4 regions of the Acidovorax sp. GW821-FHT10E03 genome follow, and region 2 is predicted to be linked to each of the others. Evidence: predicted binding sites of a transcription regulator. Region 2 holds the regulator's gene; each other region holds the start of a gene.

Region 1 (7,041 bases), on a different contig from region 2:
GTACGTCCGCTCACGTCCGCTCACGTCCGCAGATTACGCCGCTTTGCGGTTGAGCAAGGCATACAGCAGGATGGCGCCGAACGTGGCCGTGCCGATGCCGCCCAGCGCGAACTGGCCGAACTTGAGCGTGAAGTCGCCCGTGCCCAGGATGAGCGTGATGGCCGCGACGATCAGGTTCTTGTTCTGCGAGAAGTCCACCTTGTTGTCCACCCAGATCTTGGCCCCGGCCACCGCGATCAGGCCGAACACCACGATGGAGACGCCCCCCATCACCGGCAGCGGAATGGTCTGGATCAGCGCGCCGAACTTGGGGGAAAAGCCCAGCACCAGCGCGAACACGCCCGCCAGCAGGAACACGGCGGTGGAGTAGATCTTGGTCGCGGCCATCACGCCGATGTTCTCGGCATAGGTCGTCACGCCCGTGCCGCCCACGCCGCCGCTCACCATGGTGGCCACGCCGTCGCCGATGAACGCACGGCCCATGTAGCGGTCCAGGTCGCGGCCGGTCATGGCCGTCACGGCCTTGATGTGGCCCAGGTTCTCCGCCACCAGGATGATGGCCACCGGGGCGATCAGCAGCATCGCGTTGCCGTCGAACACCGGCGCGGCGAAGTTGGGCATGCCCACCCATGCCGCGTTCGCCAGGATCGACAGGTCGATGGGCTTGCCCAGGCCCAGGCCGTTGGTGAGCACCGCGTAGATGATGCTCGCCACGATCAGCCCCACCAGGATCAGGAGGCGCTGCACCATGCCGCGCGTGAGCACGGCCACCAGGCCCACGCTCACGAAGGTCACCACCTGCATCCAGCTGTCGAAATTGCTCGCCGCCATGTTCTTGATCGGAATGCCCGCCAGGTTCAGCCCGATCACCGCGACGACCGAGCCCGTGACCACGGGCGGCATGAAGCGCTCGATCCAGCCCGTGCCGATGGCCTGCACCAGCGCGCCGATCAGCGTGTAGAGCAGGCCGCAGGCGATGATGCCGCCCAGGGCGACGGCGATGTTGCCGTTGGCCCCCTTGCCCGCATAGCCCGTGGCCGCGATCACCACCCCGATGAAGGCAAAGCTCGAACCCAGGTAGCTGGGCACCCTGCCGCCCGTCACCAGGAAGAAGATCAGCGTGCCCACGCCGCTCATCAGGATGGCCACGTTGGGGTCGAACCCCATCAGGATGGGCGCCAGCACCGTGGCGCCGAACATCGCGATCACATGCTGCACGCCCATCGCCGCCGTCTGCGGCCAGGGCAGCCGTTCGTCGGGCGCGATCACTCCGCCCTGCTGCAGCACGGCCGCGCTTTTTTCTTGCCAGTTCATGAATCCCATGTGTGTTGTTCCTTGTAGTTCGAGGCGCGAATGCTAGTGGATGAATGCGCACGTGGACGATGAACTTCGCCAGGCGAAGGTGCGAGGCGGCGGGAACGGTAGGATGGCTGCCTCACAGCGGCGGGCAAGAGGGCCGGCCCTCACCCGACGTCCACCATGCCGCCATCCGCCCCATCCTGCCCGTCGTGCCGCCAGCCCATGGAGGCCCATTCGTTCACCAGCAACACCGGGCACACGCTGGAGCTGGACATCTGCTACGCCTGCCAGGGCCTCTGGCTGGACCGGCACGAGAACCTCAAGCTCTCGCCCCAGGCGGTGGTGGACCTGTTCCGCCTGCTGCACGAACACCGCACCCATGAACACCGCCCGCTGCAGGCGCGCATGGCCTGCCCGCGCTGCAGCTGCGCGCTGGACCAGGGCTTCGACGTGGTGCGCAGCGGCCGCTACATGACCTACCGCTGCGCGCGCCAGCACGGGCGGTTCAGCACCTTTTCCTCCTTCATGGTCGAAAAGGGCTTCGTGCGCCACATGACGCGCCCCGAGATCGACGACCTGGCCCGGCGCGTGGGCGCCATCTACTGCACCAGCTGCGGCGCGCCCGTGGACATCCGCAAGGACCACGCCTGCCCCTACTGCCGCGCGGCGTTCTCGCTCATCGACCCCGACGCCGTGGTGCGCGCGATGGAGGGCTACGCCCGGGCTGGCGCCCGCCCGGCCCAGGCCGCGCACGGCACGCCGGCGGCGACCGTGGACATTGGCGATGCCCTGGTGGCGCTGGAGCGCGACCGCAGCCGGGCCGAGCGCGAGCGGCAAAAGAGTGCCTTCAGCGGCGCGCGGGATGGCGATGGCGACTCCTTCACCGGCGACCTGCTGGCCGCGGGCGTCTCGCTGGTCTGGGAGGTGTTGACCAAGCGGGTGTAGCCGCGCCGGCCATTTCCCGCGTTTGCATATACCCTTGCGCGGCCCTGCGAAATGGGCACACCGGACCGGGTTCGGACCACAATGGCGTTCGCAGACTTCCCGGCGGCCCCAGTCCGTCGCCGCAGTCTCCCGTGGCGGCCAGCAGCCTGTGCGCGTGGCCGCCGTACTGCCTGACCCCGTCCATCCATTCCGCCAAACGGGGCGCCCCTGCGACCACAGGAGGAGACGATCTTGCCGCTGCAGCCGCACCGAAGCCGACGCCGTCCCCGGGCATCCGCCGGGCGGGCGCCCGCGCCACGCAGCGCCGCGGCACCGGCCCCGCTGCGGCACGCGCCCTTGCCCGCCGTGCCCAGCACCCTGCTCATCCCGCTGGCGGCGCGGGCGCGGGGCAACCATTACTTTCCCTGGCTGGCCTGCGGCGATGCGGTGGCCGCCGGGCTGCTGGAGCGGCTGGGCACCGATGTGGAGCCCTACCTCAACGACCTGCCCACCGTGCTGAACGTGCTGTGGCGCACCCGGATCATCCGGGACACCGCGCAGGGCTTCTTCCTCAGGCACCCCGGGGGCCAGGGCGTGAACCTGGGCTGCGGCCTGTCGCACCATTTCCAGTGGCTGGACACCGGCGCCAACCACTGGCTCGACGCCGACCTGCCCGAGGTGATGGCGCTGCGACGGCAACTGCTGCCCGCGCGGTGCCCGCGCACACGGCTGGCCGAGGCGGACATCACCCAGCCCGGCTGGTGGCACCGGCTGGGCCTGCCGCCGCGCGCGGCGGGGAGCGGGGCGGCAGCGGCGCCCGTGCTGGTGGTGTGCGAGGGCGTGCTCATGTACCTGGAGCCAGGCCAGGTGCAGGCGGTGCTGCACGAGTTCGCGCAGTGCGCGCCCCCGGGCTCGCGCCTGGTGCTGGACGTGCTCACCCACCGGGCCGTGGGCACGGCCGGCCGGCACGCGAGCGTGGGACCCACGGGGGCCGAGTTCCGCTGGGGCCTGGCACGCCTGGCCGACCTGTCCGCCGCGCACCCGCGCCTGGCGCTGCGGCACGCGCACAGCGTGGCGGAATGCTATGGCTGGGCGGGCCTGGCGCTGGAGACCCTGTGGTGGCCCTGGCTGGGCGCGCCGCTGTACGGCATGGTGGAGCTGGAAGTCACCACCCCCTGAGCGCTGTACGGCATGGTGGAGCTGGAAGTCACCACCCCCTGAGCGCCCGTGGCGTGGGCGCGGGCGCTGCCACTTCTTCCCTTTCGCGCGTGGAAAGGGGGCGGCACCCGGTGGCGGCCGGCGGGCTGGCCGGGGGCGGACGTGTCACTGCCGTGCCAGGCGCCCCAGCAGCTCGGTCCACGCGGGCGGCTTGCCGGTGAGCTGCCCCACGATGGCCGCCTGCAGCGGTGGCAGGCGCCGGGCGCCCTGCAGCACCAGCTGGCGCAGCAGGCGGGGCAGGGGGCGGGCATCGGTGTACAGCCGCACGATGGCGTTCGTGCCTTCGTAGATCGGCCATGCGTGGTGGTGGTGTGCGCGTCCATAGCCGGACAGGATTGCGCTGTCTCCGATATCGCGGCCCTGGCCGCGCGCGGCCAGCAGGGCGGCGGTCAGGCGCTCCACGCCGGCCAGGCCCAGGTTGTAGCCGTGGGCCGTCACCGGGTGCATGCCCACGGCCGCGTCGCCCAGCAGCGCGCAGCGGTGGGAGGCAAAGCGATCCGCGTACACGGCCACCAGCGGGTAGGCGTGGCGTTCTCCGTCGAGCTGCATGGGCCCCAGGCGGTTGTCGAACTGCGCCCGCACCTGGGCGGCAAAGGCGTCGGCGGGCAACGCCATCAGCGTGGCGGCATCCGCAGCGCCTGCGGTGACCACGACCGAGCACAGGTGCGGGCTGCCGGCCGTGTCGGCCGCGTCTGCGGCATCCACCGCATCCGGCAGGGGCAGGATGGCCAGCGTGCGTTCGTAGCCGAAACACTCGTGCGCCACGCCGCCATGGGGCCGGGCATGGCGCATGCGGCAGACGATCACGGTGCGGCCGAAGTCCGCCATGCGCGCGCCAATGCCCAGCTGGCGCCGCGTGGCCGAGAAGCGGCTGTCCGCCGCGACCAGCAAGGGCGCCTGCAGGCGCTGGGGTGAAGGGGCCTCCGCGTCCGGGGCCGTGTCTGTGGGGGCAAGCAGGCGGTACTCCAGCTCGGCATGCGTGGCCAGGGTGGCCACGCGCGTCACCTGGGCGCCGGTGACGATGCGCACGCCGGGCGTTTGCGCGGCCACCGCATAGGCGGTGCGGCGCAGCGCGTGGTTGGGGACGATGAAGCCCAGCGCCCCGTGGCCCGAGCGCTGGGCGTCGAGCTGCAGCGCGCTGCGCTGGCCGAGCGGCCCGTCATGCACCTGGGCCTCGCGGATGGCGCCGGTCTCGTGCGGCGCCAGTTGCGCCCAGGTGCCCAGCCGCTGGAGCGTGGCGCGGCTGGGGTGGGTCAGCGCGATCTCGCGGCCGTCGGGCGCGGGGGCGGCCAGCGCGGCCTGGGGCTGCTGCTCGACCACCGTGGCCGTGAAACCGGCGTGGGCCAGGGAAATGGCCAGCGACAGGCCCGCGGGCCCCGCGCCGACGATGAGGACATCGCTGTGGGAGGAGGAGGAGAAGGAGGAAGTCATGGCAGGAAAAGGCAGGAGGTGGACAGCCTGGTACGCACCCCCGCGGCCGGAGGGGATCGCCTGCCATTGTGGATGCGCTCCGCGCGCCGGGGGTTGCCCTGCGTCAAGTGTGCGCGCAGGATATGCTATTAAATATATAGCTGTCGGCGCTGATGTATCCAGCGCTAGGGGCCCCAAAGACCCCAAGGCCCGTGGATCAGGCCCGGGCCGGCTTGCGCGGCGGGCGCTTGGCCGCTTTCTTCTTTCCGGCGCCGCCGGCAGGCTTGCCGCGCAGGTGCAGGCCCCAGGTGACCAGCAGCCACAGGTACGACGCCAGCACGCTGTAGGCCGCCACGGCCGCCAGCGACAGGGGCGGGGCGGTGATGGAGCGCGGATTGGCCATGGTTTCCAGCAGCTGGCGGGTGCCGGCGCCCAGCACGGCCTCGCGGCTGCCCGAACGGGCCATGCGCGCCGCCATGAAGATGAAGAACTCCATCAGCAGCGCGCCGATCAGGAAACACGCCAGCAGGGCCAGCAGGTGCGAGAACGCGCGGCGGTCGCCCTTGGCCAGGAAATAGAAGGCCGACACCAGCACCAGCGCGGGCAACAGCAGGGCCAGGGCGGGCCAGGCGGACAGGAGAGCGTGCATCAGAGACAACAGGTAGCGGCGTGGGGCCACCGGTGGCAGGCAGCACACCGGTGAATCATCGGCAAGAGCGGCCCTGGGGGCACGCACGACTGCGGATGATAGGCGCTGGCCGCGTCCTGTTCGCCTTGCGGCTATAACTGTTGGCGACACCGCGCGGCGGTGCGCCGAGCCACCCCGCACCGCCCGCTGCGCCGCGCGGCCCCCGCCGGGCCCCCTGGCTCCCGGGCCCGTCAGCGTGGATGGCCCGGGCCCGCCACGAAATCGGCCACGGCCGCCAGCACGCCATCCTGCTGCAGGATCTTGCGGTGGCCCAGCCCTTCGGTGGCCAGCAGCGTGGCGCCAGGAATGTGGTCGCGGTAGGCCTCGCCATCGGCAAAGCGGTTGATGCGGTCGCCCCGGTCGTGCACCACCAGGGTGGGCAGCGCGATGCGCGGACCCACGGCCGGGGGCTCGAACTGGCGCATCAGGATGCCCTCGCGCGCCTCGATGCGCCGCTGCATGGAAGCGCGCGTGCGCTCCGACAGGCCGAACACCTGCGCGAACAGGCGCGTGTATTCGTGGGGCGACGCGGGCGGCGCCAGCAGCACCAGCCGCCCGGTGGCCAGGCCCCGGCTGGCCGCATGGGCCGCCGCGTTGGCCGCGAGCGAATGGGCCACCACGGCGCTGGGCGCCGAATCCTGCGCATGCAGGCGGGCGGTGGCGTATTCGATGGCGCGCGCGAACTGCGGCAGGTTGCTCACGCGGCCCCGGCTGCCGCCGTGCGCGGGCAGGTCCACCAGCACCGGGCGCAGGCCCCGCGCGGCCAGGGCGCCGGCCAGCGGCAGCATCTGGCGCGCGTGGCCGCCCCAGCCGTGCAGCAGCAGCACCGTGGGGCCGTGCGGCTGGGCCTGGGGCAGGTAGAGCGTGATCTCGGCGTCTTCGAACGGCCAGCGTTCCGTGCGCCAGTGGCCGGGCGGCACGGCGCTGCGGCCCGGTTTGCGCAGGGGCAGGGGCGTGCCGAAAAGGCGGTAGGCCGCGCGCACGGCCAGCGCGGGCCACAGGCGCTCGGTGGTGCCCAGCGCCACGCGCAGCAGGCGCATGCCGGGGTGTTCGCCGTAGAAGCTGGACGTGGCCTGCAGGGCGGTGGAGGAGGAAGGGGAGGCGTTCATGGGGGGCTCCGGAAAGGGAGGGAATGGGGGGCGGACGCGGTGGACGGTCAGTAGAAGATCCAGTCCCGGTTGCTGCGCGGAAGGCGGGCTAGTGTCTGGCGCAGCGCCCGGACGGCGCCCGCCGCGGCCACGATGGCGGCGATACCCAAGATGATCAGCATGGTGGTTCCTTTCTTCGCACGGTTGTGCGAAATTGGGGCAAAGAAAAACAAGAGGCATCCATCGCGCAAGAACAAGCAGAGGGGGAGGATCAGGCGGTCTGATAACTCTTGACGAGGCGCGCCCAGGACGCCTCGGTGCGCTGCACTGCCTGCGGATCGCGCAGGAAGCGAACGTCGTGCAACAGGCCCATGGCCATCGCATAGATCTCGCCCACCAGCTGGTCGGGCGGGG
Region 2 (7,041 bases):
GTCGTCGCGCAACGCCACCCACGACAGCTGCACCGCGCAATAGGTCCCGTTGTCCCGGGGAAGCCACAGCTCGCCTTCCCAGAAGCCTTCGCTGGACCAGCCTTGCAGCACCTGTTCCATGAACGCCGCATCGGGGCCGCCGCCAAAGAGAGAGGCCGCCGTGTTGCCTTCGAACGACTTGGCCGACGGGCCCACGAGGCGCTCGCATCCCGGGTTCATGCGCAGGACCCGGTGCTGGCTGTCGGCGATGAAGATCGCGTCCAGGCTGGATTCGAACACCCTGGCGGCAAGGCGCAGGCTGGCTTGTATCTCGGTCTGCCGGGTGATGTCCCGGAACGAGTACACACGCCCCACCGGCCGACCCTGGCTGAACTGGGGGACCGTGCGCAGCTCCAGCACCGCGCCGTTGCGCAGCACCAGGATGTCGGTGCTCTCCTGCATCGGCTCGCGCGCAATCGCGGCCAGGCGCTCCGAATAGGCCGCCGCATCGTTCACCTGCGTGGCCATGTGGGCATACACCGCCCCGTCGTCACGCTCAAGGAGCAGGTCGCGCGGAATGCTCCACAGCTGTGCAAGGCGCTGATTGAACGCCCGCACCCGGCCATCAAGGCTGCAGACGAGCATGCCGTCGGCCGCGGAGTCCAGCGTGGCGCGCAGTTCGGACAGCAGGGTTTCCAGTTCGCGCTCGGTGGCCTCCTGGGCACTGCGGTCCAGCATGGTCAGCATGTACACCGTATCGCCCCCCGCTGCGCCCCAGGGCACGCGGCTTACCTGCCGGTCCACGGGCACCAGCGTGCCATCCGCACGCAGAAGACGGGTGTGGGAATGGATGCCGCCCGCCACCACCTCGGCGGGCTCCCCCCAGAACGCCTGGTCCTGCGGCGTGGTGGCCAGGCCAAGCACCGATGCACCGACCATGGCGGACACGGGGGTCCCTACCAGCCGCTGCGCGGCGGCATTCGCGTGCAGGATGAGCAGGCTGGCCTCATCGACAAGCCAGACGGCTTCCTGCAGCGCGTCCAGCCAGCCGTGGGATTGCGAAACCCTCACGAACCTGCCTCTTCATTGCCGGGACTGACCGCACGCTCGAAAAAGTAACAGATGCGCTGACGGGGAGAGAGATAGTCCAGCGCATCGCGTGGCAGCTGCGCGGGCTTGAGGCTGCGCCGGATGCCCAGCTCGGGCACCGTTTCCAGGTCCAGGATCGGTGCTTCGTCCTTGGGCACACGGGAATCGTGCACGATGACCTTGGGCCGCAGGGGCCGCGACGAGTTGACCGAGGCAACGATCGCATAGCGGTCATTGACCAACTGGACAATGGAGCCCGGCGGGTACACCCCCATCATGCGGATGAATGCCCCCAGAACCACGGAATCGAAGCGCGCCTTGAGCTGCGCGAAGATGACGGACAACGCCTCATGGGGCGTGAGCGCATCCACGCCGTTGGCCGGGTTGCACATGCGGTCGTACCGGTTGACCAGCGCCAGCACCTGCCCCGCCCGTCCCAGGTCAGGCCCCGACAGCCGCAGGGGGAACCCGCTGCCATCGGCCATTTCGTGATGCCGCGCAATGGCCGTCAGCACCGCTTCGGGCAGTCCCATGCGCGTGGCGAATGCCACGGACTCGCCCACGTGGGACTCGTAGCGCGTTCGCTCCATGGGGATCATCGAGGGCGTGGGCTGGCGCAGGTTCGGCGGCAGCTTGAGCTTGCCCAGGTCATGGATCAGGGCCGCGATGCCGAGATCATGCAACTCGGAGCTCTTCATGCCCAGGGCACGGCCCAGCAGCAGGGAGATCACCATCACGTTGATGGGGTGCAGGGCATTGCGCTCCCCAACGCCCTCCGACAGCAACCGGATGACGGAGTCACCGTTCTCGAGGAGTTCCGATACGCAGCCAGCCACCAGCGCATCGCCCTTGGTGCGGGCCTGGTCCGGGTGCTCGGACGCAACGCGTTCGAGTGCCTGGTACTGTCGGGTGGCCTCTCCGAACCGCTGGTTGCAGGCCGCCAAGGTGCGGTTCTGCGCCTCCAGCAATTCGCGCCGGCGCTGCGCCTCCGGGTCCACGGTGGCCGTGGCGCCGGGGGCATCCGGTCCCTGGGCCGAGGGCACCGTCATCTCCGGCACGCTCCAGGCGGCCGGAACCAGCTCCCTTTGCTCAGGATCGCTTTTCTTGGGGACGTATCGAACCTCGGTGAGACCCAGTTCCCGCAACGTCGCGATCTGGTCCGCCGATGCCACCCGGAAACTGCTCACCGGGAACGGATGGTGCATCCAGCCCACATCGAGCTGGATGTACATGCCGACGCGCAGTTGGCTGATGTCAATGAGGATGGAGGAGTTCACTTCGGGGCGCGCGAAACATGGAGACGTGAATGCCACCAATAGTTACACAGATTATCGCCAGTTCGAAGGCCTTGTCGAAGGAGCCCACCCGCGCCGCGGCGGCACGGCAACACTTGCCTGCCCGAAGACGCGGGGCGGGGCAATCCCCCTCATGGGGATGTGGATTACCGAAACCGCCTCGCCCTCAGGCCGCCGCGGCCCGAATGCACGCTAGCGGCACCACAGCGAGGGTTTGTAGACGAGGTCCATCCACAGTGCCCAGCTTGCCACCGCGCAGAGCAGGCCACCGGCGGCGCGCGTCCCCCAGTCCGCGCGCACGGTGTTGAGCCGGGCCCGCAACCGCGTCCAGGCCCAGGGCCCGCCGACCAGCCAGACGCCGCTGCCAATGCCAAAAAGCGCCATGGACAATGCGCCCTCCAGGGGCCCTCCGCTCAAGGCAGCCACCAGCAGCGCCGAATACAGCAAGCCACAGGGCATCAGCGCCCAGAGAAACCCCGCGGCAAGAATGCCCCCCGGTGCACGGACCAGAGGCCGCACGCGCTCCCACACGCCACGGCCCGCCTGCTCCACCCAGAGCGGCTGCCGCGCCTGGACCATCAGCATCAGCCCCCACGCCATCACCGCGACGTGCATCAAGGTCCACGCCGGGCGCAGTGCCATGGACTGCTGAGTGATCCACGCCAGGCTGTCCATGGCCAGGGCGGCCAGCCCGCCCGCCAGCGCATATCCTGTCAGGCGGCCCGCATGAAAGGCCACGGCCCGCCGGGCCACGCCACCGCGCGGTGCCCACCGCACCGCCTGCACCTTCGGGGGAGCCCCCTCCGCCGGCGCCCCGGCGCCCGGGGCGGATGCGCAGCCCGCGCTCCCCTGCCCCACCACGGCGCCACAAGGTGCCGAGCACATGGCCAGGCAATGGGACCCGCCAACGAGCCCCATCAACAAGGCAGTCGAGGCAACCGTTGCAAGCATGGGATTCAGATGATGCGTGAAAAACGCGCGCGGTTGCGGTCTGCCTGCAGATATCGGTCGAAAACCATGGCGATGCCGCGCACGAAGAACCAGCCCATGGCCGTGACCTCGACACCGTCGGGCCTCACCTTGACCAGCCCCTGCTCGGCCATGGTGTCGAGCTGCGCCAGTTCGGCGGAGAAATAGTGCCGAAAATCGAGGAGCCAGGCCTGTTCCATGGGCTCGAACAGCAGTTCTCCCTGGCACATCAAGGACATGATGACGGCGCGGCGCACGAGGTCGTCCCGCGTCAGGGCCAGGCCACGCACCACGGGCAGACGCCCCTGGTTCAGCAGGTCGTAGTACTCATCCAGGGTCTTGGCGTTCTGGCTGTAGGTGGCGCCGACCCTGCCAATGGCCGACACGCCCAGGCCGATCAGGTCGCAGTCGGGCTGGGTGCTGTAGCCCTGGAAGTTGCGGTGCAGGCGGCCCTGCCGCTTGGCGACGGCCAGCGAGTCCTCCGGCAGCGCGAAGTGGTCCATCCCCACATACACATAGCCGGCGCCCATGAACGCGTCGAGCGAACGGGAGAGCATCGACACCTTGCCGGAGGCTGCGGGCAGTTCGGCGGAGAGGATGCGGCGCTGGGGCTTGAACCGCTCCGGCAGGTGGGCATAGGCATACAGCGCAATGCGATCAGGCCGCAACTGAACCACCTGCGCCAGCGTACGGTCGAACGACTCCGGCGTCTGGCGCGGCAACCCGTAGATCAGGTCCACATTGATCGATTCGAAGCCGAGCGAGCGCGCGGATTCCACCAGCGAAAACACCTGTTCGGCGGGCTGGATGCGGTGCACCGCCTTCTGGACCTCGGGGTCAAAATCCTGCACGCCAAAACTCAGCCGGTTGAATCCAAGCTCCGCGAGCACGGCAAGCCGGTCGGCATTGACGGTACGGGGGTCCACCTCGATAGAGTACTCCCCGCCCGGCGCCAGGGTGAAGCTGCGCTGGAGCATCGCCATGAGTTCCCGCAAGCCATCGTCCGACAGGAAGGTGGGGGTGCCGCCGCCCAGGTGCAGCTGGCTCACCACCTGGCCCGTGCCGCAGTGCGCCGTGTGCAGGTCGATCTCGCGGCTGAGATAGCGCAGATAGACTTCAGCCCGGTCGTGGTGCTTGGTGATGATCTTGTTGCAGGCGCAGTAGTAGCACAGCGACTCGCAAAAGGGGATGTGCACATACAGGGACAAGGGCAGCGCCTTGGTCAGGGTGCCCATGCGGCGCTGCTCGAGGGCGAGGGCGTAGTCCTCCTGGCCGAAGGCTTCCACAAACCGGTCGGCCGTCGGATAGGAGGTATAGCGGGGGCCTGGTACGTCAAAACGGCGCAGCAGGTCAGGCGAAACAGCGGTCATGGGGCGAATCCTTGCGTACACCTTGACTGTGCCGTAAGCTGCCCCCCATGTCCTTGACATGAATCAAGTGATGGAGTGGCCGGAACAGCGACAATTTGATGCATGTCAGTCGCCTGCCCGCCCTCCAAGAGACTCCCTCTTCGGCCATCGGGCGGTATGCTCGAAACCTAACTCCGCCCTGTGCCTATGAACCCGCTCACCATCAAAGTCGCCTGTTCCAATTGCAACCTGCGCGAGCTGTGCATGCCGGTGGGCCTGAGCGAAGAGCAACTGCACCGCATCGACGAGGTCGTTGCAGTTCGCCGCAAGGTGAAGCGCGGCGGCACGCTGTTTCGCAATGGTGAGTCGTTCACCTCGCTTTATGCCATCCGCACCGGCTTTTTCAAGACCTGCGTGGCCACCGAGGACGGACGCGACCAGGTCACGGGGTTCCAGATGGCGGGCGAGATCATCGGCCTGGACGGCATCGTGAATGACCACCACACCTGCGATGCGGTGGCCCTGGAAGACGCCGAGGTCTGCGTCATGCCGTTTGACCGCATCGAGGAACTGTCCCGCGAGGTCACCGCGCTGCAGCACCACGTGCACAAGATCATGAGCCGCGAGATCGTGCGCGAACACGGCGTGATGCTGCTGCTGGGCAGCATGCGTGCCGAGGAGCGCCTGGCAGCGTTCCTGCTCAATCTGGTGCAGCGCCTGCACGCCCGCGGATTCTCGCAGTCCGAGCTGGTGCTGCGCATGACGCGCGAGGAGATCGGCAGCTACCTGGGCCTCAAGCTCGAGACCGTGAGCCGCACCTTCTCCAAGTTTGTGGAAGAAGGCATTGTCGAAGTCAAGCAGCGCCATGTCCGCATCCTCGAGACCGACGCGCTCAAGCGCATCGTGAACAACCAGTCCGCCTGCCACTGAGCAAGGCGAGCCAGGTCCGCTCGTCCCGGCAACGCCTTGCCACCGGAGCTCGGCCGGTGCGCTGTTCAAGGGCAGGATGATGTCTTTCGGCAATCATCAGGGCGCTCGCCTTCGGGCACGGGGCAGCGGTTGAGTTCAAAGGGCGACATTGCCAGCAGCGTGGTCAACGCGCTGGAGGCCATGGTGATGGCCCAGAACGCAAAGAACGCGAGCGTGTAGACGCCCTGGCGCGACAGGGCCAGCGGCTGCCCGAACCAATGCAGGTCCTGCGGGTCCACCATCGCAAAAACCAGCATCTCCATCGCGCCCGCCATCAGAAAGGCGGGCCATGCAATCCACATCAGGCGTTGCGTCCACATCGGGGTTGTCTCCTGGTAAGGCCGCGCAGACCCGCTGCTCGGCCAGGGGTTTCAGCGTGGCTGGTCCTGAACCGGCGTTGCCGCGTGGTTGCGGCCCTTCATGGCCGGGGCCAGGCTCTTCTCCGGAGCCTCCAGCGTCTTGTTGATTTCGATGCCCTGGCGGTAGTAGTCCTCGGCAATCACGGGGTCTGGCCGCGAAATCGCCAGCCACAGCGTGACAAAGCCCGCCACGATGACGATGGCAGGGCCGGCGATGATCAGCCAGACGTGGCCGAATTTCCACCAGGGCGCAGCGGTGGCGGGGGCGGAGCCGATGGCTGGATTGGATGGCATGGGTGCTTGCTCCTCAAAAATCTTCTCGGTCATACAACGTCCCCGGGGCCGTGCACCGGGGTGCACGTCGCCTCATCGGGGCACCAGGAATACGGACTTCTCGGTCACATGGGCCGCAGCGCCCACCGCCTGCACATCGAACTGCACGGCATGGGAGCCCGGGGGCGCGGAGCCATACGGTATCTGCAGGCGCACGGCCACCCACCGGGACTCCGCGGGGCCAATGTCCACCTCGGCTTCAGAGGCCACCTCCAGCCCGTCCAGGCCGCGGGCGCCGATGCGGTAGCGCTGGGGGCCTTCGGTGGCGTTCATGATCTGCAGGCGGTAGATATTCTCCAGCTTGCCGCCCGCCACGATGCGCGACAGGGCCGCGCGGTCGCGCACCACATCCACCTTGAGCGGCGTGCGGGTGACCAGGCTGGCCATCATGCCCACGCACAGTGCCACCAGCACGGCGGTGTAGATCAGCACGCGAGGCCGCAGGACGCGCCGCAGGATCTGCGACTGGCTCCAGCGCTGTGCCACGCCGTTCTGCGTGGAAAAGCGGATCAGCCCCCGGGGGTAGTGCATCTTGTCCATCACCGTGTTGCACGCATCCACGCACAGTCCGCAGCCAATGCACTCGTACTGCAGGCCCTTGCGGATATCGATGCCCACGGGACACACCTGCACGCACAGGGTGCAGTCAATGCAGTCGCCCAGGCCCTTGGCCTTGTGGTCGATCGTCTTGTTGCGCGG
Region 3 (7,041 bases), on a different contig from region 2:
GCGCACGCGCCCACGCACGCACCACGGACCCGGTGGGCTGGCGCCGGAGTGGAGATGGCCTTGACGGCGGCGCGGCGCACGGCCGCTACCCCGGATGGCCGTCGGCCCGTGGGCGGGACAGCACCGGCCAGTAGCGCACGGCGTACAGCGCAAAGCCTGCCGACCAGAGGGCGGCGGACAGCAGGCTGGCGTGCACCGTCTGCGCGGGGCTGGCGAGCGGCACCGCCACACGCACGGCGGCGGCCAGCAGCACCAGCAGGTAGCAGGCGGTGTCGCAGCGGTCCGCGCGCAGGGGCCGCCCCGTGTGGCCGCGCGCGGTGCGCGTCATCATTCCGATGATGAGACCGCCCACCGCGCCCACCGTCAGGGCGTGGGTGGCCAGGGAGGAGGCCGCCAGGCCCAGGTCGCCCAGGCAGCGAAGCAGCAGGTGCACGGGAATCCAGAGATAGGCCATGTGCAGCACCCAGACCAGCGGCACGCGCAGCGCCGTCCAGGGCTGCCACAGCGCCCAGCGCCAGGTGTGAGCCAGACAGGCGAATGCCGCGATGGTGGCCAGTGGCCATCCGCCCAGGCCCGTGGCGTCCGCGGCGAGCAGGGCCAGCACCGATCCCAGCGCGGCCTTTTCCACGGCAGGCCGCCGGGTTGCTTGCGCGCCCGCCACGCCGTTGTTGGTGAACATCGGGATCACGCGCCCGCCCATGACGGCCAGGATGAAAAGAACCACGTCCAGCGCGATCCGGATGCCGAGCCCTGCGGGGACGGGAAAGACGCCCAGCTGCGACAGATGGAAAAGCAGCATGGCGGCGCCCAGCAGCAGGAGCAGCGCCACAAAGAAATAGTTGCGCTGGTTCCGCGCCTTCCAGAACGCAATGCCCAGGCTGGCCGCCGCGGCCAGCGGAAACGCCACGTTCACCACGGCGGCCGTGGCTGCGAAGGGTGTGAGCACCAGAATCCGTCCCGCCACCCACAGGGCGGCCAGCGCACCCAGGCGCCATCCCGTCGGGGTGGGAAGGTTGGTCCAGTTGCGGCCGGCGGTGAAGAGAAAGCCCACGATGACCGCCAGCGCGAAGCCGAACAGCATCTCGTGGGCATGCCAGAGCGGGCCCGCCAGATAGGGGCGGCCCAGCGCGCCGGAGAACTGCAGCGCCCACAAGGGAACGGACAGCGCTGCGAACACGCTTGCCAGCAGGTAGAACGGCCGGAAACCGAGCGCGAACAGGGCCAACCGCCGGGACGGGGCGGGGCGCGGTTCTTCCATGCCGATAGGGAGTGCCATGGCGGTAGGGCCCCGGCCCGGGCTACGCACCGCCGCAGGCGCCGCAGCATTGCCCGCTGCCGTGGCCTGGGGCGCGTTGTTTCTGGATGCGCACGCGCCATTGCGCGGGCCCGTTCTCCAGGTAGCTCCAGGTGAACTGGCCCGGCAGTTCTTCCTGGAACTGGTAGTACAGCGGCCGGGGATCGTGGTCGTTGACCAGGTCCATGGCCTGCCCGGCAGCCAGCTTGCCAAAGGCGAGAAAAATGGACGGATGGCGCTCGCGGAGAGCGATTGCGCGCACGTCGATGGTGGCTGCGGTGGTTGCTTGGTCTGGCATGGTGCTTAAAGATTCATGTTTTATGAATCTATTATGGGGCGTGCCGTCGGAACGTCAATTGATGAGTGTCAATGAATGGATGCCGTGAGGGATGCCGTGATGAATGCCATGGCCATGCCGAGCCCGGGCAGGCACGGCGCGGTCAAGGGCGGGGCCTGCCTGTGCCTGCGCCTGCCGCAAGCCCGGCCGGCTTCGGCGCCGGGGGCCGTCGCTTGTTCAGGAAAGGGAGGAGGCCGCGGTCAGCTCGCCCAGATCGCGTTCGAGCAGTGCGGGGTCGCCCAGCTGCAGCTCGATCAGGCGGCGCAGGTGGGTCACGCTGTCCAGGTCGATCCCGCGGCACAGCAGACCGGTGTGCAGCCCCTCCACGTGCGCGACCTCGGTGGACATGGCGATGTGGTTGCCGGTTTCGGCCAAGGGAATGGTGAGCTGGCACAGCATGCCGGTCTGCAGGTTCGCCTGCGCGGGTGCCACCAGCAGCGCGCCCTTGAGCGAAAGGTCCTGCACGTGGACGCTGAAGGCGTCGGTGGACGTGGTCAGCAAGGCCGGCGCGTCAAAGCCGACGCGGACAAAGTGGCGGCGTTCGTGGGGCATCGCTGTCTCCTGGACCGAAGCGGGTGGTGGCACATGCTACTCCAAGCCCGGCGGCTGCACGCATTTGCCGGGCACGCCGGGCCGCCGGATGAACCTGCTTCAGGCGGCGTGGGGCGGCGGCGGGCAGCCCGGTTCTGTCGCCATTTGCTTACATCTTTTGCGCGGATTCGGGTTTAGGGTAGGGCGGGCTTTGTTACAAATCAGGGTCCGCGCACCGCAGCCGCACATCGTGTGCTGTTCCGGGCGGTACAAGCAAGGAGTTCCCGATGAAAACCACAACCATGACCACGATGTCCACGATCCGTCTCCTCCTGTCTGGCGCGGCGGCCGCGCTGCTGCTCGCCGCGGCGGGCGGCGCGCATGCGCAGACCTACATCAATGCCACGGTGGGCGGCGAGCTGGCCCCCGGCGTGTACGGCCGCATCAACATCGGCAATGCGCCACCGCCGCCGCTGCTGTATGCCGAGCCGGTCATCATCCACCGCCCCGCGGTCGTGGTGCCGCGCTCGCCGATCTACCTCTACGTGCCGCCCGGCCATGCCAAGAACTGGGGCAAGCACTGTGCGCGCTACAACGCGTGCAGCCAGCCGGTGTACTTCGTGCAGGAGCCGCCACCACGCCGTGGCCCTCCGCACCGGGGCCCTGGCCGCGATGACCGCCGGTGGGATGACGACCATCGCCACGGCGGCAAGCAGGACCGCGACCATGACCGGGGCCGCGGCAACAATGGCAAGGGCCATGGACATGGCCACCGCGACTGACTGATTGACGGACCGCGCGGCGCACCTCCCTGCAAGGCCGCGCCGCGCTGCACCGCGTTTGCGCCATCGCAGACGCGGTGCCGGCACCAGCGGTTAAGCTCGGGCCTCTATGGCCCAAGTCACTTTTTCTCCCCCCTTCACCGCCCCCCAGGATGTCGCCAGCCAGCTGCGGCAGAACGGCTTTGCCGTCCTGTCGCCGGCGGACGTGGCCCGCTGGACGGGCTGCGCCCTGCCGGAATTGCTGGGCCTGAACGGCGACTGGGCGGGGCTGCCCCCCGATGATTTCCTCAAAGACGGCGGGCGCTACCGCCGCCGCCGCCATGCCTGCTTTGTGGTGCAGGACGGGCAGGTGCGGCAGGTGCCGCACCGCGCGCACTGGCAGCCTGTGGAGTACAACGCGCTGCATGGCGGCATGGAGCGCTGGTTTGCCCCCATGGAGCCCGCCACCGTCGCCCGGCCGGTGTGGCAGCAGCTGCTGGCAGCGCTGGCCGGGGTGTCCGATGCCGTGTTTGCGCGCTCCGAGGCGCCTGCATCCTGGTTCGTCGAGGCCCACCAGTTCCGCATCGACACCACCGACGGCATTGGCCGGCCCACCCCCGAGGGCGCCCACCGCGACGGCGTCGACCTGGTGGCCGTGTTCCTCGTGGGGCGCGAGGGCATCAAGGGCGGCGAGACGCGGGTGTTCGAGGCGGCGGGCCCCAGCGGCCAGCGCTTCACGCTGACCGAGCCGTGGTCCCTGCTGCTGCTGGACGACGCGCGCATGATCCATGAATCCACGCCCATCCAGCCCCTGGCCGAGGGGGGGTATCGCGACACCCTCGTGGTCACCTGCCGCCGGGGTGGTTTCCAGGGGGCGGATGTGGTCGGGCAGGCCCCTGCGGGCCGCTGAACGCCGGCAAGGGAGTGCGCCCGATTTGATGCGAATCAAGATGCGCGGTATGGTGGGCGTTCAAACTGATGTCCATGGCCGGGCCACAAGCCAGGTCCCACACTCAACTCAAGGAGAAGCACCATGTTCAAGCACATTCTGGTTCCAGTCGACGGTTCCAACACCTCGATGCTCGCGGTCTCCAAGGCCGCGGCCCTGGCCAAGACCTTTGGCAGCGCCGTGACGGCGGTCTACGTGGTCGATCCCTATCCCTTCACGGGCGTGGGGGCTGATTTCGCCTACGGCCAGGCCCAGTACATCAACGCGGCCACCGCCGAGGCCAACAGCGCCCTGGATGCCACCAAGAAGGCCATGGCCGAGGCTGGCGTGCCGGTGACCACCGTGGTGGGCGAAGGCCACGCAGTGCATGAAGGCATCCTGCGCGCGCTGGAAAGCACGGGCGCCGATCTCATCGTGATGGGCTCGCACGGCCGCCGCGGGCTTGAAAAGCTGGTGCTGGGCAGCGTCACGCAGCGCGTGCTGGGCGTGGTGCACATCCCGGTGCTGGTCGTGAGGGACTGAGCGCCATCCCCCATGAGGAACGGCTCCGAAAGGAGCCGTTCTTCATTTCAGTTCTCGATGGCGCCGCGCACCAGCGCATCCCACATTCCACAGCTCGTGGAACAGGCACGCCCTTCGCCAGTGCACCCGTGGATCTGGCTTTGCCAGCCACCGGGTGCGTCCCCCTTCAGGGGGAAGGCGCGAAGCGCCTCAGGGGGTCACTCAATCTTCGCGCCCGAGGCTTCGACGATGCCCTTCCACTTGGCGTAGTCGGTCTTGAGCAGGGTGCCGAACTGCGCGACGGACATGGCTTCCGGCTCCGCGCCCTGGGCATGGATGGCGGCCTTCATGTCGGCCGTGGCCAGGAGCTTGTTGATCTCGGCGTTGATGGCACTCACCACGGCGGCCGGCGTGCCGGCGGGGGCGAACACGCCGTACCAGGTGCTCACGTCGAAGTCCTTGAAGCCCGACTCGGCCACGGTGGGCACCTCGGGCAGGGACGAGCTGCGCTTGGCCGAGGTCACGGCCAGGGGGCGCAGCTTGCCGGACTTGATCTGGCCCATGGCCGAGGGCAGGGACGAGACCAGCAGGTCCACATTGCCCGCCAGCGCATCCATCAGCGCGGGATTGGATCCCTTGTAGGGAATGTGGCTCAGCTTCACGCCCGCGGCCTTCTCGAACAGGTCGCCCGCCAGGTGGATGGACGTGCCGTTGCCGGGCGAGCCATAGGTGATGGTGCCGGGCGCGGCCTTGGCGGCGGCCACCACGTCGGCCAGGGTCTTGTACTTGGAGTTGACGCTGGTGGCGATGACCACGGGCGTGTAGGCGACGTGGGCCACGGCGGTCAGGTCCTTGGTGGGGTCCCAGGGCAGGTTCTTGTAGAGCCAGGGGCCGATCACGAGGTTGTCCTTCTGGCCCATCACGAGGTCATAGCCCGTGGGGGCTGCCTTGACGGCCTCGCCGATGCCGATGGTGCCGCCGGCACCCGCCTTGTTGTCGGCCACCACGGTCCACTTGGCGCTTTCGGTGAGCTTGGTGGCCACCAGGCGCGAGAGGATGTCGGTGCCGCCGCCGGGCGGGAAGGGCACGATCAGGCGGATGGGCTTGGTGGGGTAGGCTGCAGCCGGTGCGGGGGCCTGGGCGTGCGCGGTGGTGCCCACGGCGAAGGCGAGGGCGGTGAAGGAAAGCAGGGTGCGAATCATGGTGAGAGATGTCTCCGTCGGTTCAATATGGACAGGCGGCCGCGCAGGCGCGCTCCGCTCTGCTGGTCTTGGTGCCAGCACCCACGGATGATCGCCGATCCTGCGCGGGGCTGGCCTTGCCGATACAGGGTGGCAACATCGCCACTGGCGATGGCAAGGCCGGGCGGCACGGGTCAGATGCGCTCGAAGATCGCGGCGATGCCCTGGCCGCCGCCGATGCACATGGTCACCAGCGCGTAGCGGCCCTGCACGCGCTGCAGTTCGTGCAGCGCCTTCACGGTGATGAGCGCGCCGGTGGCGCCGATCGGGTGGCCCAGCGAGATGCCCGAGCCGTTGGGGTTGACCTTGGCCGGGTCCAGGTCCAGATCCTTGGTCACCGCGCAGGCCTGGGCGGCAAAGGCTTCGTTGGCTTCGATCACGTCGAGGTCGTTGACGGTGAGGCCCGCCTTCTTCAGCGCCAGCTGCGTGGCAGGCACCGGGCCAATGCCCATGTATTTGGGGTCCACACCGGCGTGCGCATAGGCCACCAGGCGGGCCAGGGGCTTGGCGCCGCGGGCCTTGGCGGCACCGCCTTCCATCAGCACCACGGCGGCGGCGGCGTCGTTGATGCCCGAGGCGTTCCCGGCCGTCACCGTGCCGTTCTCCTTGAGGAACACGGGCTTGAGCTTGGCCAGGTCATCCATCGTGGCGCCGGGGCGAAAGTGCTCGTCGGTGGCGTATTGGACATCGCCCTTTTTGCTCTTCAGGGTAACGGGCACGATCTGGTCCTTGAACACACCGGCCTGCGTGGCGCGCTCGGCGCGGTTGTGGCTCTCTACCGCCAGCTTGTCCTGGTCTTCGCGGCTGATGCCCCACTTGGCGGCGATGTTCTCTGCCGTCACACCCATGTGGATGTTGTGGAAGGGGTCGTGCAGCGCGCCGATCATCATGTCCACCATCTTGGTGTCGCCCATGCGCGCGCCCCAGCGCATGTTCAGGCTGGCGAACGGCACGCGGCTCATGTTCTCGGCACCGGCGCCGATGGCCACGTCGGTGTCTCCCAGCAGGATGGACTGGCTGGCGTTGACGATGGCCTGCAGGCCCGAGCCGCACAGGCGGTTGACGTTGTAGGCGGGCGCGCCTTCGCCGCAGCCGCCGTTGATGGCGGCCACGCGCGACAGGTACATGTCCCTGGGCTCGGTGTTGACCACGTGGCCGAACACCACGTGGCCCACGTCCTTGCCTCCCACGTTGGCACGCGCGAGCGATTCGCGCACCACCAGCGCGCCCAGCTCGGTGGGGGGCACGTCCTTGAGGCTGCCGCCAAAGGTGCCGATGGCGGTGCGCACTGCGGAAACGACGACGACTTCACGGGTCATGGGGAGGTCCTTTCAGATGGGTTTCAGATAAAATTGGCCGCTAGCGCTTGTCCATAAAGCGCTGGCAGCTATAAAAACAGGAGTATTGGGGCTCTAGGCGTCCCGGAC
Region 4 (7,041 bases), 240 kb from region 2:
CGTTGTGGAAGTGGGCGATCAGGAACAGGCTGTTGTGCAGCACGAAGTCGGCCGGTGGCACGGCCAGCAGCACGCCGGTCATGCCGCCGATGGCGAACGTCACCATGAAGGCCACGGTCCACATCATGGGCAGCTCGAAGCGGATGCGGCCCTTGTACATGGTGAACAGCCAGTTGAAGATCTTCGCGCCCGTGGGGATCGAGATGATCATCGTCGTGATGCCGAAGAACGTGTTCACGCTCGCTCCCGAGCCCATGGTGAAGAAGTGGTGCAGCCACACCAGGTACGACAGGATGGTGATCACCACCGTGGCATACACCATGGAGGTGTAGCCGAACAGGCGCTTCCTGCAGAACGTGGCCACCACTTCGGAGAAGATGCCGAAGCACGGCAGGATCAGGATGTACACCTCGGGGTGGCCCCAGATCCAGATCAGGTTCACGTACAGCATGGCGTTGCCGCCCAGGTCGTTCGTGAAGAAGTTGGTGCCGGCATAGCGGTCCAGCGACATCAGCACGAGCGCGGCCGTGAGCACCGGGAACGAGGCTACGATCAGCGCGTTGGTGCACAGGGCCGTCCAGGTGAAGACGGGCATCCTCATCAGGTTCATCCCCGGCGCGCGCATCTTGATGATGGTGACGATCAGGTTGATGCCCGAGAGCGTGGTGCCCACCCCCGCGATCTGCAGCGCCCAGATGTAGTAGTCCAGCCCCACGCCGGGGTCCTGCGCGCCGAGGTTGGACAGGGCCAGCCAGCCGGAGGTGGAGAACTCGCCCAGGAACAGCGACACCATCACCAGCACGGCGCCGGCCGTGGTCATCCAGAAGCTGAAGTTGTTGAGGAACGGGAACGACACGTCGCGTGCGCCGATCTGCAGCGGCACGAGGTAGTTCATGAGGCCCGTGACCAGCGGCATGGCCACGAAGAAGATCATGATCACGCCGTGGGCGGTGAAGATCTGGTCGTAGTGGTGCGGCGGCAGGTAGCCCATGTTGTCGCCAAAGGCCATGGCCTGCTGCAGGCGCATCATCACGGCGTCGGCAAAGCCGCGCAGCAGCATCACCACGCCCAGGATCATGTACATGATCCCGATCTTCTTGTGGTCGATGCTGCAGATCCAGTCGCGCCACAGGGTGCCCCACAGGCGGAACCTAGTGATGGCGGCCATCACGGCCAGCCCACCCAGCACGGTGGCGACAAAGGTCCAGAGCACGATGGGCTCGTGCGCCATCGGTATGGAATCCCAGGTGATGCGGCCCAGGGCCCAGTGGGGTGCGGTAACAGGTGAGGAGGACATGGCGGTCAGTCTTCTTGGGCGTGGGCGCCGGCGGCCGGCAGGGCGGGGCTGGGGCGGGTCATTGGGCGGCGGTGCTGCGGGTGGAAATGGCGTGGCGCGACTCGAGGGCGGCCACCACCTGGGCGGCGTTCTGCGAGGTGCACACGTCCTGGGGCAGGTTCAGGCCCATGGCGCGCACGTAGGCATCGCCACCGTTCTCGTCGATGGCCATCATGTGGTGCATGCACATCTTGCCGTCCTCGACGCAGCGGTTGAGCACCTTGTCGTACAGGCCTTCTTCCACGCTGGCAAAGCGCTGCACGGGGTCGCGTTCGCTGGGCTTGGCCAGGGCCATGTAGGCCTGGCGGGTCAGGGGCTTGCCCTCGGACCGGGCCCTGGCGACCCACTGCTCGAAGTCGCCCTGGACCAGGCCGTGGAACTTGAAGGTCATGCCCGAAAAGCCCGAGCCGCTGTAGTGTGACGCCATGCCGTGGAACACGCCGGGCTGGTTGATCACGGCGTTCAGCTCGGTCTGCATGCCGGGCATCGCGTAGATCATGCCGGCGAGGTCGGGCACGTAGAAAGCGTTCATGGTGGACGTGGCCGTGAGCTTCAGGAGAATGGGCCGGTCCACCGGCGCCGCCAGTTCATTGACCGTGGCGATGCCCAGCTCGGGATACAGGAACAGCCACTTCCAGTCCATGGCCACCACCTGCACTTCCATGGGGGTGGATTGCGTGTCCAGGGGCTTGGTGGCCGAGATGCGGTCCAGCGGACGGTACGGGTCGAGCTTGTGCGTGCCGATCCAGGTCAGCGCGCCCAGGGCGATGATGATCATGAGCGGCACCGTCCAGATCACCAGCTCCAGGGTGGTGGAATGGTGCCAGTCGGGGTCGTAGTCTTCCTCGGTGTTGGCGGTGTTGTTCTGGCGGTACTTCCAGGCAAACCACAGGGTGAGGGCGATCACCGGCACGATGATGATGAGCATCAGCAAGGTGGCCTGGATGACCATGTGGCCCTGCTGGGCCGCGATGTCGCCCGCCGGGTTGAGGACCACCGCCTTGCTGCAGCCGGCCAGGCCGCCCAGGGCAGCAGCGGCGGCGAGCCAGGCAGGCCCGCGAAAGTGAGGAAGTTTGAACATGTGAAAGGCGCTACCAAGGCGTTGATTCGAGGGTAAACGCGGATGTCGGGATACCGCAGAATGTAATATCGCTAGCTTTTTTGTCCATTGGACATTTTGTCCAGGGTCAAAGGTTGTTGCCCCCCATCCAGGGCATGGGGGCAGAGCCGGCGTTGTCCTGCACGGCGCCCTGGCCCAGGCGTACTTGTCCCGGGGCAGGCTTGCGGGTAAAACCTAGGTACCCGGTGCCTTTGCGGGCAGCGCGATCACTGAAAATCAGGCGGACGAGCCCAGCCGTCCTGGTTTTTTCCGACAACGACAAGGAGTCCTGTTCATGAGCAGCCCCGCCTCTGCCACCTACCCCGCGGCCGGCTTCGAAGAAAGCCCAGCCTCTCTCTCCCGGGCGGACACGCATGAAGATGTCACTCCCAGCGAAATCGCCGTGGGCGTGATCATCGGGCGGTCGTCCGAGTATTTCGACTTCTTCGTTTTCGGGATCGCCTGCGTGCTGGTGTTCCCGTCGTTTCTGTTTCCCTTCATGTCGCGCCTGGATGGCACGCTCGCCGCCTTTGCGCTGCTGGCCGTGGCGTTCGTGGTGCGGCCCGTGGGCACGGCCATTTCCATGGCCATCCAGCGGCGCTGGGGGCGGGGCACGAAGCTGACCATCGCGCTGTTCCTGCTGGGGGTGTGCACGGTGGCCATGGCCTTCCTGCCGGGTTACAAGGACGTGGGCATGACCGCCATCGTGGCGCTGCTGATCCTGCGCATCGGCCAGGGGCTGGCGCTCGGCGGCTCGTGGGACGGCCTGCCGTCGCTGCTGGCGATGTCCGCCCCCCGGCACCGCCGGGGCTGGTACGCCATGATCGGGCAGCTGGGCGCGCCGCTGGGGTTTGTCTTGGCCGCGGGCCTGTTTGCCTATCTGTACAGCAGCCTCACCGTCGAGGAATTCCTGGCCTGGGGCTGGCGCTATCCGTTCTTCGTGGCGTTCGCGGTGAACGTGGTGGCCTTGTTCGCCCGCCTGCGCCTCGTGGTGGGCCAGTCGTACGCCGAACTGCTGCAGGAGCGCGAACTGCAACCCGTGCCCGTGAGCCGCGTGGTGCGCGACGAAGGCAGCAATGTGCTTTTGGGTGCTTTCGCCGCGCTGGCGAGTTTTGCGCTGTTCCATCTGGTCACGGTGTTCCCGCTGTCGTGGATCACGCTGTACTCGGAACAACCCGTCACGCAGATTCTGGGGGTGCAGATCGTGGGCGCCTTCCTGGCGGCGGGGGCCATCATGGTGTCGGGCTGGCTGTCGGACCACCTGGGCCGCCGCAAGCTGCTGGGCGGCATGGCGGTGATGATTGGCGTGTTCAGCTTCATGGCGCCGGTGTTGCTCAACTCCGGCGAGGTGGGCAGCACCATGTTCCTGCTGCTGGGCTTCGTGCTGCTGGGCCTGTCGTACGGCCAGGCTTCTGGCACGGTGACTGCCAATTTCTCGCCCCAGTACCGCTACACGGGCGCCGCCTTGTCGGCCGACCTGGCCTGGATCATTGGCGCCGCCTTCGCGCCCCTCGTGGCCCTGTACCTGTCCTCCCAATTCGGGCTGCTGGCGGTGACGGTGTATTTGCTGTCCGGCGTGGCCTGCACATTGGGTGCCCTCAATCTGAACCGCCGCATGGAGCGGCGCGACCGGTAGCAACGGCGGGTATTTTGCTATCGAATAGATAGCTTCTGGCGCTTACCCATCAAGCGCTGGAGGTCAAAAAGCAAAAGAAAAAGCGCCCGGAAGTACCGGGCGCTTTGTTTTGGGGGCTCAGTCCTGCGGCCTGAAACCGATGGTCAGGGAAGGCGGCACGCGTCCATCCACGTCGCGCGGCAGGGTCTCGGTCTTGTCCAGCGCGCGCAGCACGGCTTCGTCCCAGGCCTTGTTGCCGCTGGACTGCACGAGGCGCTTGCCGACGATGGTGCCATCGGGCGACAGGCGCACCTCCACCTCCGCGCGCGGGTTGCCCGAGATCGCATCGGGGTACACGATGTTGGGCTTGACCTTGGCCGCCACCTTGCCGCCGTAGCTGCCCGAGGGGCCGGCGCTGCGCTGCGCGGTGCCGGTGGCATTTTCGCTGCCGGTGGCGCCCGCCAGGCCCTGCATGCGCCGCAGGTTGTCCTCGCGCTGCTTGGCCAGCTGCTTTTCCTCGGCCTCTGTCCTGCGCTTGGTGGCTTCTTCCGCCTTGCGCTTGTCTTCGGCCAGCTTCTTTTGCTTGTCCTGCTCGGCCTTCTTCTGCTCGGCCAGCTGCTTTTCACGCTGCTCTTTTTCCTTTTCCTTTTGCAGGCGTTCCTTCTTCTCCTGCTCCAGGCGGTCGCGGCGCTCGTCTTCCTTGCGTTCACGTTCGCGCTTTTCACGCTCCTGCTGCTGTTCGCGGGCCTTTTTTTCCTGTTCCAGGCGCTTCTTTTCACGCTCGATGGCGATGTCGGCCTCGCGCGTGTCCGGCGGTTCCACCGCGCGGGGCGGTGGCGGTGGTGGCGGCGGCGTGGGGGTGCGGACTTCGGGGGGAGCGGGCGGCGGTGGCGGGGGCTCCACGGCACGGGGCGCGGCCTGCTGGGGCACGGCGGCCCAGAGCTCGGCCTCCACCGCGGGCTGGTCGGCGCTGCTCTTCCAGTTCACGCCCCAGGTCAGCGCGCCGATCAGCACCGCGTGCACCAGCACCGCCAGCGTGATGGCGCGCAGGCGTGCCGGCGGGCGGGGCGGGGCAAACTGGTCGCGGTCGGTGTGGGCGTGCATGGGCGGTGAGAGTGCGGAGCGCGGTTTCGGTTCAGCCGCCCTGCTTGACGGACAGGCCCACCCGTTGCACGCCCGCCTTCTGCAGGGCGTCCATCGCCTTCACCACGTTTTCGTACTGCACACCCTTGTCGGCGCTGATGACCACCGCGCTCGCGCTGTCCGCGCCCTGGGCCTTCTGCCAGCGGCTGGCGGCATCGCCGATCTCGCGCTGGCTCAGGCTGCGCGTGGCCTCGGGGGTCTTGAACTGGAGCGAGCCGTCCTTGTTGACGATGACCTGGGCCACCACCTTGGGCATGTTCTTGCCCTTGCCCACGCTGGGCACGTCGACCACGCCGGGCGTGAGCATGGGGGCCGTCACCATGAAGATGATGAGCAGCACCAGCATCACGTCGATGAACGGGACCATGTTGATCTCGTTGATGGTGCGGCGGCCTCGGCCGCGGGATGCCATGGCGGGCATGGTGTGGCGCTCCTGCGGTTAGTGGCCGGAGGCCGATGGGGCGGGGGCCGCCGGGTGCGCGCCCAGGTTGCGCTGCAGGATGTTGGAGAACTCCTCGATGAAGGTCTCCTGGTGCATGGCCACGCGGTCGATGTCGCGCGCGAAGCGGTTGTAGGCGATCACGGCCGGGATGGCGGCGAACAGGCCGATGGCGGTGGCCACCAGGGCTTCGGCGATGCCCGGCGCCACGGTGGCCAGCGTGACCTGCTCCATGCCGGCGAAGCCGGTGAACGCATGCATGATGCCCCACACCGTGCCGAACAGGCCCACGTACGGCGAGACCGAGCCCACCGAGGCCAGGAACGACAGGCTGGATTCGACCACGTCCATCTCGCGCTGGAAGCTCGCGCGCATGGCGCGGCGTGCGCCGTCGAGCAGGGTGCCGGGGTCCACGATGCGGCGCTCGCGCAGCTTCTGGTACTCGCGCATGCCGCTGGCGAAGATGCGTTCCATGGGGCCGGCCTGCTTGGCGTTCTGCGCGGCGCTGGCGTACAGGTCGTTGAGGCTGGTGCCCGACCAGAACTCGCGTTCGAAGTCGTCGTTGAGCGTCTTCACGCGCTTCAAGGAAAACAGCTTGCGGAAGATGGCCGCCCAGCTGGCGACCGACACGCCCAGGAGCAGCAGCATCACGAGTTGCACCACCCAGCTGGCGTGCAGCACCAGGGAGATGATGGACATGTTTTGGGAGTTCATGGTGAGAGTTGTTCCAGGAGGGTGCTCGGTATTCTTGCAGGGCGCATCGTCGCGGCATCGACCCATCCGATGCGGATGGTGCCTTCGGTCAGCAACAGGGGAGGCTGTTCGGTCATCTGCTCTGGTTTCAGGAGCGCCTGCTGCACTATTGTCAACGATGCGCGGCCTGGGGCCTGCAGGGCGGCGGTAACAATCAGTTCATCGTCCAGCCGGGCGGGCCGGTGGTAGCGCAGCTGCGCATCGGTTACGACAAACATGCCGCCGGTTTGTTCCCGCAATCGCTGCTGGCCCACGCCCAGCGAGCGCAGCCATTCGGTCCGGGCGCGCTCGAAGAACTTGAGGTAGTTGGCATAGAACACGATGCCGCCGGCATCGGTGTCCTCCCAGTAGACGCGGATGGGGAACTCAAAGCCCATGGTGTCACCCGAGGAGCCTGCGCAGCCGTTCCACCGATTCCTGCAGCTGGGCCATGGAGTTCGCGGTGGAGAAGCGGATGAAGCGCTCGGGCTCTGCCGTGCCGAAGTCACGCCCCGGCGTCACCGCGATGTGGGCGCGGCGCATCAGCTCAAACGCGAAGTCCCAGCTGCCGTTCACGCCCAGGCGCTGTGCGGCCTGCGTGCAGTCGGCCCAGGCGTAGAAGGCGCCGTCTGGCATCACGGGCACGGAAAGGCCCAGCGATTGCAGCGCGGGGATGA

Evidence for each region. Region 2 encodes FNR, which switches genes on or off when oxygen is low (the NO sensors DNR and NnrR bind a similar motif). Its sites were predicted from a motif close to TTGATNNNNATCAA; they were not measured.
Region 1: ubiM (5-demethoxyubiquinol-8 5-hydroxylase UbiM) is a predicted target of FNR. The motif match lies at 4,966-4,979, and genes of this name have one in related genera.
Region 3: AC07OD_RS26560 (universal stress protein) is a predicted target of FNR. The motif match lies at 3,859-3,872, and genes of this name have one in related genera.
Region 4: cyoA (ubiquinol oxidase subunit II) is a predicted target of FNR. The motif match lies at 2,514-2,527, and genes of this name have one in related genera.

Annotation. Positions count from the first base shown of each region.
Region 1 is NZ_JBWKMU010000010.1:58,218-65,258, reverse strand. Features, by position in the region: gene AC07OD_RS18400 (solute carrier family 23 protein) at 34-1,323, opposite strand; gene AC07OD_RS18395 (zf-TFIIB domain-containing protein) at 1,480-2,244, shown strand; gene AC07OD_RS18390 (class I SAM-dependent methyltransferase) at 2,590-3,402, shown strand; gene ubiM (5-demethoxyubiquinol-8 5-hydroxylase UbiM) at 3,547-4,872, opposite strand; gene AC07OD_RS18380 (hypothetical protein) at 5,069-5,500, opposite strand; gene AC07OD_RS18375 (alpha/beta fold hydrolase) at 5,731-6,648, opposite strand; gene AC07OD_RS18370 (TetR/AcrR family transcriptional regulator) at 6,899-7,041, opposite strand, start outside.
Region 2 is NZ_JBWKMU010000001.1:390,079-397,119, reverse strand. Features, by position in the region: gene AC07OD_RS01860 (sensor domain-containing protein) at 1-1,050, opposite strand, end outside; gene AC07OD_RS01855 (cyclic di-GMP phosphodiesterase) at 1,047-2,345, opposite strand; gene AC07OD_RS01850 (sulfite exporter TauE/SafE family protein) at 2,556-3,314, opposite strand; gene hemN (oxygen-independent coproporphyrinogen III oxidase) at 3,320-4,702, opposite strand; gene fnr (fumarate/nitrate reduction transcriptional regulator Fnr) at 4,889-5,611, shown strand; gene AC07OD_RS01835 (hypothetical protein) at 5,677-5,970, opposite strand; gene AC07OD_RS01830 (FixH family protein) at 6,022-6,303, opposite strand; gene ccoG (cytochrome c oxidase accessory protein CcoG) at 6,376-7,041, opposite strand, start outside.
Region 3 is NZ_JBWKMU010000018.1:65,888-72,928, reverse strand. Features, by position in the region: gene AC07OD_RS26585 (NnrS family protein) at 86-1,276, opposite strand; gene AC07OD_RS26580 (DUF2249 domain-containing protein) at 1,299-1,592, opposite strand; gene AC07OD_RS26575 (PilZ domain-containing protein) at 1,809-2,183, opposite strand; gene AC07OD_RS26570 (hypothetical protein) at 2,450-2,944, shown strand; gene AC07OD_RS26565 (2OG-Fe dioxygenase family protein) at 3,054-3,833, shown strand; gene AC07OD_RS26560 (universal stress protein) at 3,957-4,394, shown strand; gene AC07OD_RS26555 (tripartite tricarboxylate transporter substrate binding protein) at 4,592-5,575, opposite strand; gene bktB (beta-ketothiolase BktB) at 5,749-6,933, opposite strand; gene AC07OD_RS26545 (SDR family NAD(P)-dependent oxidoreductase) at 7,027-7,041, opposite strand, start outside.
Region 4 is NZ_JBWKMU010000001.1:145,986-153,026, forward strand. Features, by position in the region: gene cyoB (cytochrome o ubiquinol oxidase subunit I) at 1-1,297, opposite strand, end outside; gene cyoA (ubiquinol oxidase subunit II) at 1,356-2,417, opposite strand; gene AC07OD_RS00645 (MFS transporter) at 2,731-4,071, shown strand; gene tolA (cell envelope integrity protein TolA) at 4,189-5,154, opposite strand; gene AC07OD_RS00655 (ExbD/TolR family protein) at 5,186-5,614, opposite strand; gene tolQ (protein TolQ) at 5,633-6,346, opposite strand; gene ybgC (tol-pal system-associated acyl-CoA thioesterase) at 6,343-6,762, opposite strand; gene AC07OD_RS00670 (pyridoxal phosphate-dependent aminotransferase) at 6,767-7,041, opposite strand, start outside.